One region of the Alteromonas australica genome, then DNA from elsewhere that is predicted to be linked to it. Evidence: predicted binding sites of a transcription regulator. Region 1 holds the regulator's gene; the other holds the start of a gene.

Region 1 (3,639 bases):
CCTAAGTACCTTGCATCATAAATATGTGTTTCGTCATAAAACAAGGTAAATGGTATAACGCGTGCCCCATGACTAGCAAAGGGTTTCATGTATAAAACGTTTAAATCTATTTTGTCCCGTTGCCGCGTACACCCAACATATGACAAATGGCGTAGCTTAATTCACTTCTGTTAAGGGTGTAAAAATGGAAGTGTTTCACGCCTTCTTTGGCTAATACCTTAACCTGATCCATGGCGATGTTTGCGCCAATTAGGTTACGTGTGGCTTGGTCATCATCATCAAGACCATCGAACATTTTGTGTAAAAAGCCTGGCACGTGAACATTGGTAAAGCCCGCAAATTTCACCAAAGTTTGATAGTTGGTTACGGGTAGAATGCCCGGCACGAGGTCTAAATCTATTCCGGCTGCAGCGGCGCGATCTCTGAAGCGTAAAAATACACTGGTATCGAAGAAAAACTGCGTAATGGCTTCGCTGGCACCGGCTTCTGCTTTGCGCTTGAGGTTGAGTAAGTCAAACTGGGCGTTAGGGGCTTCAGGGTGTTTTTCAGGATAAGCAGCCACGGAAATATCAAAGTCGGCCACGTCTTTAAGCAAGGCCACTAAATCAGAAGCGTACATTTCAGTTTTTTGAACACCAGGAGGAAGATCGCCACGTAACGCCACAATTCGGCGAATACCGGAATCCCAATAGTCTTTTGCAATTTGCTTAAGTTCATCGCGACTGGCATCCACACACGTGAGATGAGGTACGGCGGCAACGCCAGTTTGTTGTTGAATGCGCTTTACTACGTCGTGGGTACGATCACGTTCACCGCTGTTCGCACCGTAAGTAACCGACATATAACTAGGTTTTAGTGGCGCCAAGCGTTCTACTGACTTCCACAAGGTTTGCTCCATCTTTTCAGATTTTGGCGGAAAAAACTCGAATGACACATCAATATCGCGCAGTTCCGAAAGGGACTGATTTAGTGCATCCACACCTTGTGCGTAAGAAACCATGACTTATTACTCTTTTATAGACGTTTAGACGTCTAAACTAATGAATATATGTCTAGACGTCAAGAGGTTTACACTGCTCAATTGACCTTTTCGTGAACTTGTTTAGAATTTCGGTTCATAACATAAAATAAAAGTGGACTGAGTTAGTATAATGGCAGAGTGGAACGGTAACTATATTCACCCCTACGCAGAGCATGGCAAAAAAAGTGAACAAGTAAAGAAAGTCACTGTGTCTATTCCAATTAATGTGCTTAAAGCGCTAACGGATGAACGCACACGTCGCCAAATTAATAACCTTCGACATGCGACTAATTCAGAATTGTTGTGTGAAGCTTTTCTACACGCATTTACAGGTCAGCCATTGCCCAATGATGACGACTTGAAAAAAGACAACCCGAATCGTATTCCGGCAGAGGCGCGCCGTATTATGGAAGAAATGGGGATAGACCCCAGTGTAGAAAATGAAAAAGAATCTTAGCCGTTAATAAGCCTAGTAGAGGGCCCCATCTAACCGTATGGGTTAGATGGGTTGAGATTAGTGACTAACTCGACAGCAAGTTAGTCCGTAGAGGTACCCGGTATTCTGGCCACACCAGAATCAATCGCCGCTTGGGCGACAGCGCCGGCGATACGTTCACATAAGCGTGGATCCATAGGTTTAGGAATAATGTACTCTTTTCCGAACGCCAAACTTTCACTATTGCTGGCTTTAAGCACTTCTTCAGGAACCGGCTCTTTTGTAATACTGCGCAACGCTTCTACCGCGGCAACTTTCATTTCGTCGTTTATCGCGCTCGCACGTACATCTAATGCACCGCGAAAAATAAAGGGAAAACACAACACGTTATTCACTTGATTAGGGTAATCAGAGCGTCCCGTTGCCATAATAAGATCTTGCCTAACTTCATGGGCGAGTTCTGGCTTAATTTCAGGGTCAGGGTTAGAGCACGCAAACACCACGGGGTTTTCCGCCATCAGTGCCAATGCTTCTGGTGGAAGTACGTCAGGGCCGGATACCCCAACAAAGATATCTGCGCCTGCCATTACGTCTTCTAACGTGCGTTTATCCGTATTGTTGGCAAACAGCTTTTTGTGTTCGGTTAAATCTTCCCGGCGAGTATGGATAACACCTTTGCGATCGAGCATATAAATGCGCTCACGCTGCGCCCCACATTTAATCAGTAATTCCATACAAGCAACGGCTGCAGCCCCTGCACCCATACAGACTATTTTGGCACTTTCGATATTTTTGCCCTGAATTTCCAGCGCATTTAACATACCCGCAGCCGTTACAATAGCCGTGCCGTGCTGGTCGTCGTGAAACACCGGGATTTTACAGCGCTTTATCAATTCTTGCTCAATCTCAAAGCACTCAGGTGCTTTAATGTCTTCTAAATTAATGCCACCAAAGGTATCTGCAATATTGGCCACCGTGTTGATGAACTCTTCAGTGGTGCGGTGTTTTACTTCAATGTCGATAGCATCTAAGCCTGCAAAGCGTTTGAACAGGAGCGCCTTACCTTCCATCACGGGTTTTGACGCCAGAGGGCCTAAGTTGCCCAATCCTAAAATGGCAGTACCGTTACTGATGACCGCCACCATATTGCCTTTAGCTGTGTATTTATAAGCGTTGTCGGGGTCTTCGGCAATTTCTCTCACCGGCTCCGCTACGCCAGGGCTGTAGGCAAGAGCCAAGTCATCTACGCCATCCGCCGGCTTCGAAAGCTCGACACGAATTTTTCCTGGTGTAGGCTTTGCGTGATAATCGAGTGCGCGTTGTCTAAAATCTGACATGAGTAAACGTATCCTTAGATGTAGGGTTATTGCAACGTGTTTACCAGATAGCGATAAAGGGGGTTATTTTTATCTTTGTCATTGCCCAGTTTTTGCTATGGTTTATATTAATTAGAAGCAAAAAATTGCCTAAATGAGAACCAGATAGCATGCAAATTTGCTGACGTATTCTCACGTGGCAACTGTATCACACGCCATTAAGTGGTACATATCTGATCAGCTTTTTACATAACTCAATGTAGGGGAGGACGACGCCTAAGACCAGTCACCTTGTCGAATATTAGTTATTCACATTATTTATGATGTTTTTGTAAGTTATACGTTTTTTCTATTTTTCTGTGAAACAGTATCTATGTGCTGGCGGTGTTAAGGAGAAAGTGATGTCTGAAGAACGATTGGTAGAACAGTTAACCGATGTGTGTGAATGGGCAAAGCAAAAGCAGGAAGGGTTTGTGTGGTTAACCCATATAGGGCATTGGCGTCGACCTGAGATTGTTGCGGTGTTTGAAACCGAGGCACATAAAGCAAGGGCACTTTCCAATGGTTGGTACAGCGCATTTGTAGAAGCTGCGGAATTCGCCTGCGAAGCCGTAAAAGGGGAAGCCAAAAGTTTTCGATTTGAAAGTGAACAAGCGTGCAATGAACGAAGTGGCGGCAATTGGGCGAAGCATTTACAAAAAGGGAGTGTGCATTAATCGCACGTCTTTTTTTAAATAGTATATTTAATGTATAAAAAAAGCGCCATAAAGGCGCTTTTTTGCGAAAAGGGTATCAGGCTTACTTTTTGCCCAATGCACCAAAACGCTTCTTAAAGCGATCAACACGACCACCTGTGTCAACGTTAC
Region 2 (3,639 bases), 530 kb from region 1:
CACCAGTGGCAATGATTCTAACTAATACTTCACCTTTCTTAGGCAGCTCTACATCCAGCTCTTCCATTTTTAATGGTTCGCCTGGACCCCATGCGACTGCGGCTTTCGATTTAATATGTGTTTGACCATCTTTGAGTGCTAGTGACATTACGTACTCCTACATTCGTCTTGTATCGTTGCCTTCCCAATGAGGGAAGGGGGAGATAAATCTTAGGGCTTAAGTATAGAAGTAGAGGTCTATTTGATAAATACAATACAGGTAATTCATTATTACATATTTGAAATAATAGGCTAGTATACGGGTATGACCCTTAACCTTAATATCGTCGCCGCTTAAGTTAGCCTATTCAGCAGTGTCAAAAGCAAAGACGATGAGCATAAAAAAGAGATTCAGCATGGTTTGGGAAGGAATAATAGAATTCACCACGGTGGCTGATTTAAACAGTTTTACTTCTGCGGCGATTAAACTCGACACGTCTGTGGCGCAAGTCAGCAGAAAAGTCGCGAGTTTAGAAAAGCAATTAGGCGTAAAGCTTTTTAATCGTTCTACTCGCAATGTGTCGCTCACTGAAGCGGGGAGGGTGTATTACGCCCAATGTGCTCCTGCACTTGCTGCGCTCCAGGACGCTGAGCTAATGGTGACGGAGTTACAACGCGTGCCCAGTGGTTTGATTAAAATGACGGTGCCAGTGGCGTTCGGAGAAGCATTCGTTGCGCCCCTGCTTAATCGCTTTTTGAAGCAATACACGGATATTTCAATTGAGTGTAAATTTTCTAACGACACCGTGGACATTATTGAGCAAGGGCTGGATTTGGCGATTCGAATTGGCCACCTCGAAGATTCTTCCTTAGTGGCGAAAAAATTAGCCACACGCCAGCTGTTTGTATGCGCGAGTGAAGACTACCTTCGTAAACATGGTGAACCTAAAGTGTTGGACGATTTAAAAGCCCATGCATGTTTGGTGGGCTCCCACTCCTATTGGCGATTTCATTGGAAAGGGGAGTCTCGTGTGCATAAAATCCAGGGGAGAATTAAATATAATAGTGGTAACGCCCTTCGTCACGCCGCCTTAGAAGGGTTGGGATTGGTGCAACTGCCTGGCTTTTACGTGCGCAACGATCTTGAAAAACGCAAGCTCATCGAAGTGCTGGCAGATCATAGAGACGAAAAAGAGGCCGTATGGGCACTTTTTCCTTCTAATCGTCATATGGCACCTAAAGTTCGCGTGCTGGTGGATTACTTGGGGCAACACCTCGAAGACGGATAAGTCAGCTAATATCGCTTAATTCGAAACGAGTTTCAGGAAATATTTCACTTTGTGCAATACAGTATGGTGAAAACTGCGGTTGACAGATAGACGTCTATACGGCAAATTGTCGTTATGAAAAAGATTCTTCTTATGGGCACCACCAGCATTATGATTACCACCTTAAATAGGGCGGTCGCTGGCTAGTGCAAGTAAGCAAAAGACAACGAAAGCCCGCCCTTACAGAGAGCGGGCTTTTTTTTACTCACGCCAACCTAGTTTAAGAAAGAGAGCTTTGGCGTAAATAATAGGAGCAGCACATGAAAGTCTTAAAGTTTGGGGGTTCTTCACTTGCCGACGCACCGCGCTATTTGCGCGTGACGGACATTAGCACGGCCACCCACCAAACCGACGGTGCTGCGGTTGTACTCTCTGCCCCTAAAGGGGTAACGAATGCACTATCGCTTTTGTGTGAGCAAGCAGCCGCAGGTGAGGATTTCCAACCCCTTTTTGAAAAGCTCACCAGCACCGTTACCGGTATTGCAAGCGCCTTGAACGAAACGCTTACGGGGTTTGAATATGCAAACGTTATCGACTTTATCGACACCCATTTAGGGGTGTTAAAGCAACACCTTGAGGGTATTAAGCTGTTAGGTGTTGCACCCGATAATGTGTCGGCAGGCATATTAAGTATTGGTGAGTACATTTCTGTCACGTTATTTAGTGCAATATTGTCTGCCAAGGATATTAAAAATCGCATTATTGACCCTGTATCTTATATTTTGGCTGAGGGCGATTATCTAGACAGCATCGCCGATGTTTCTCTCAGCAAGGCCAGATTTACTGATGTGCCTAACGATGGTAGTGAGCTGCTCATTATGCCCGGTTTCGTCGCGGCCAATGAAGACGGCGAGAAAGTCACGTTAGGCAGAAACGGCTCAGACTACTCAGCTGCAATATTAGCCGCCTGTATAGACGCCAGCTGTTGTGAGATTTGGACAGATGTTGACGGTGTTTATAACGCCGATCCTAATCAAGTAGAAGGCGCAGTACTGCTTGACAAGCTAACCTATCAAGAAGCAATGGAGCTATCTTATTTTGGTGCGAAAGTGCTGCATCCAAAAACCATTGGCCCCATTGCGCAACATCATATTCCTTGTTTGATCCGCAATACATTGAACCCGGCTGCACCCGGTACGCTTATCAGTAATGAAAAAAGTGAAAAGTGGACATCGGTTAAAGGCATTTCACAACTTGATGATGTCACCATGTTCAATGTAGCAGGCCCAGGTCTTAAAGGTATGGTGGGAATGGCAAGCCGTGTATTTGAAGTGATGTCAAATGCCAATATCTCTATCAGCTTAATTACCCAGTCGTCTTCTGAGTATTCCATCAGTTTCTGTATTCAAAGTAAAGACGCGCCAAAAGCGCTCCAGTTACTGGAAGATGCCTTTGCGTTGGAACTTCAGAACCAATTGCTTGATCCCATTGAAATACGACAAGATCTCGCGATTGTTACCCTTGTGGGTGATGGTATGCGTCAAACCAAAGGACTTGCTGCTAAATTTTTTAACTCCCTTGCTCAAGCGCGGGTTAACAACGTGGCTATCGCGCAGGGGTCATCAGAGCGTTCAATTTCAACCGTGATTGAAAGTAAGCGTGCGAAAAAAGCGGTGAAGGTGATTCATCAGAATTTTTTCTCCGACCGCCATACCATTGACGTGTTTCTCGTAGGGTGTGGCAATGTAGGTACCGAGCTATTAAGCCAAATTTCTAAGCAGCAACCTGCGTTATTAAAGCGTAATATTCAGTTGCGGGTGTACGGTATTGCCAACAGCCGTAAATTGCTGCTTAACAGCCAAGGCATAGACCTCTCACAAGATTGGCAGCCTGCACTTGCCGCCGCGAGCGAGGGCCTCTCTATTGAACGTCTGCAACAGTTTGCCAATGACAACAGTTTGATTAACCCCGTTATTGTTGATTGTACAAGCCATGAAGCCATCGCCGAGCAGTACGTGGCTATGATGGAAAACGGTTTTCATGTGGTCACACCGAACAAAAAGGCGAACACCAGCTCTATGGCGTATTACCGTAAGCTGAGAAATACGGCCTTATCGACTAATCGCCAGTACCTTTATGAAACCACTGTAGGGGCTGGACTACCGGTAATCGATAATCTACAAAAGCTGTTTAGTGCAGGTGATGTGTTGCACCGTTTTGAAGGGATCCTTTCTGGTAGCCTTTCTTACGTATTTGGCAAGCTAGACGAAGGCATGACGTTGTCTGAAGCCACGGCTACAGCCAAAGAAAATGGCTTTACAGAGCCTGACCCAAGAGACGATCTGAGCGGCATGGATGTTGCCCGTAAGCTACTTATCATGGCGCGAGAAGC

The links. Region 1 encodes MetJ, which represses methionine synthesis genes. Its sites were predicted from a motif close to TAGACGTCTAGACGTCTA; they were not measured.
Region 2: a site for MetJ is predicted at 1,356-1,373, ahead of thrA (bifunctional aspartate kinase/homoserine dehydrogenase I). Genes of this name have one in related genera too.

What each region holds. Positions count from the first base shown of each region.
Region 1 covers NZ_CP008849.1:3,814,243-3,817,881, reverse strand. The annotation lists gene metF (methylenetetrahydrofolate reductase) at 107-1,000, opposite strand; gene metJ (met regulon transcriptional regulator MetJ) at 1,152-1,478, shown strand; gene EP13_RS16590 (malic enzyme-like NAD(P)-binding protein) at 1,559-2,794, opposite strand; gene EP13_RS16585 (hypothetical protein) at 3,175-3,489, shown strand; gene rpmE (50S ribosomal protein L31) at 3,572-3,639, opposite strand, start outside.
Region 2 covers NZ_CP008849.1:3,280,965-3,284,603, reverse strand. The annotation lists gene EP13_RS14435 (S-(hydroxymethyl)glutathione dehydrogenase/class III alcohol dehydrogenase) at 1-148, opposite strand, end outside; gene EP13_RS14430 (LysR family transcriptional regulator) at 396-1,268, shown strand; gene thrA (bifunctional aspartate kinase/homoserine dehydrogenase I) at 1,568-3,639, shown strand, end outside.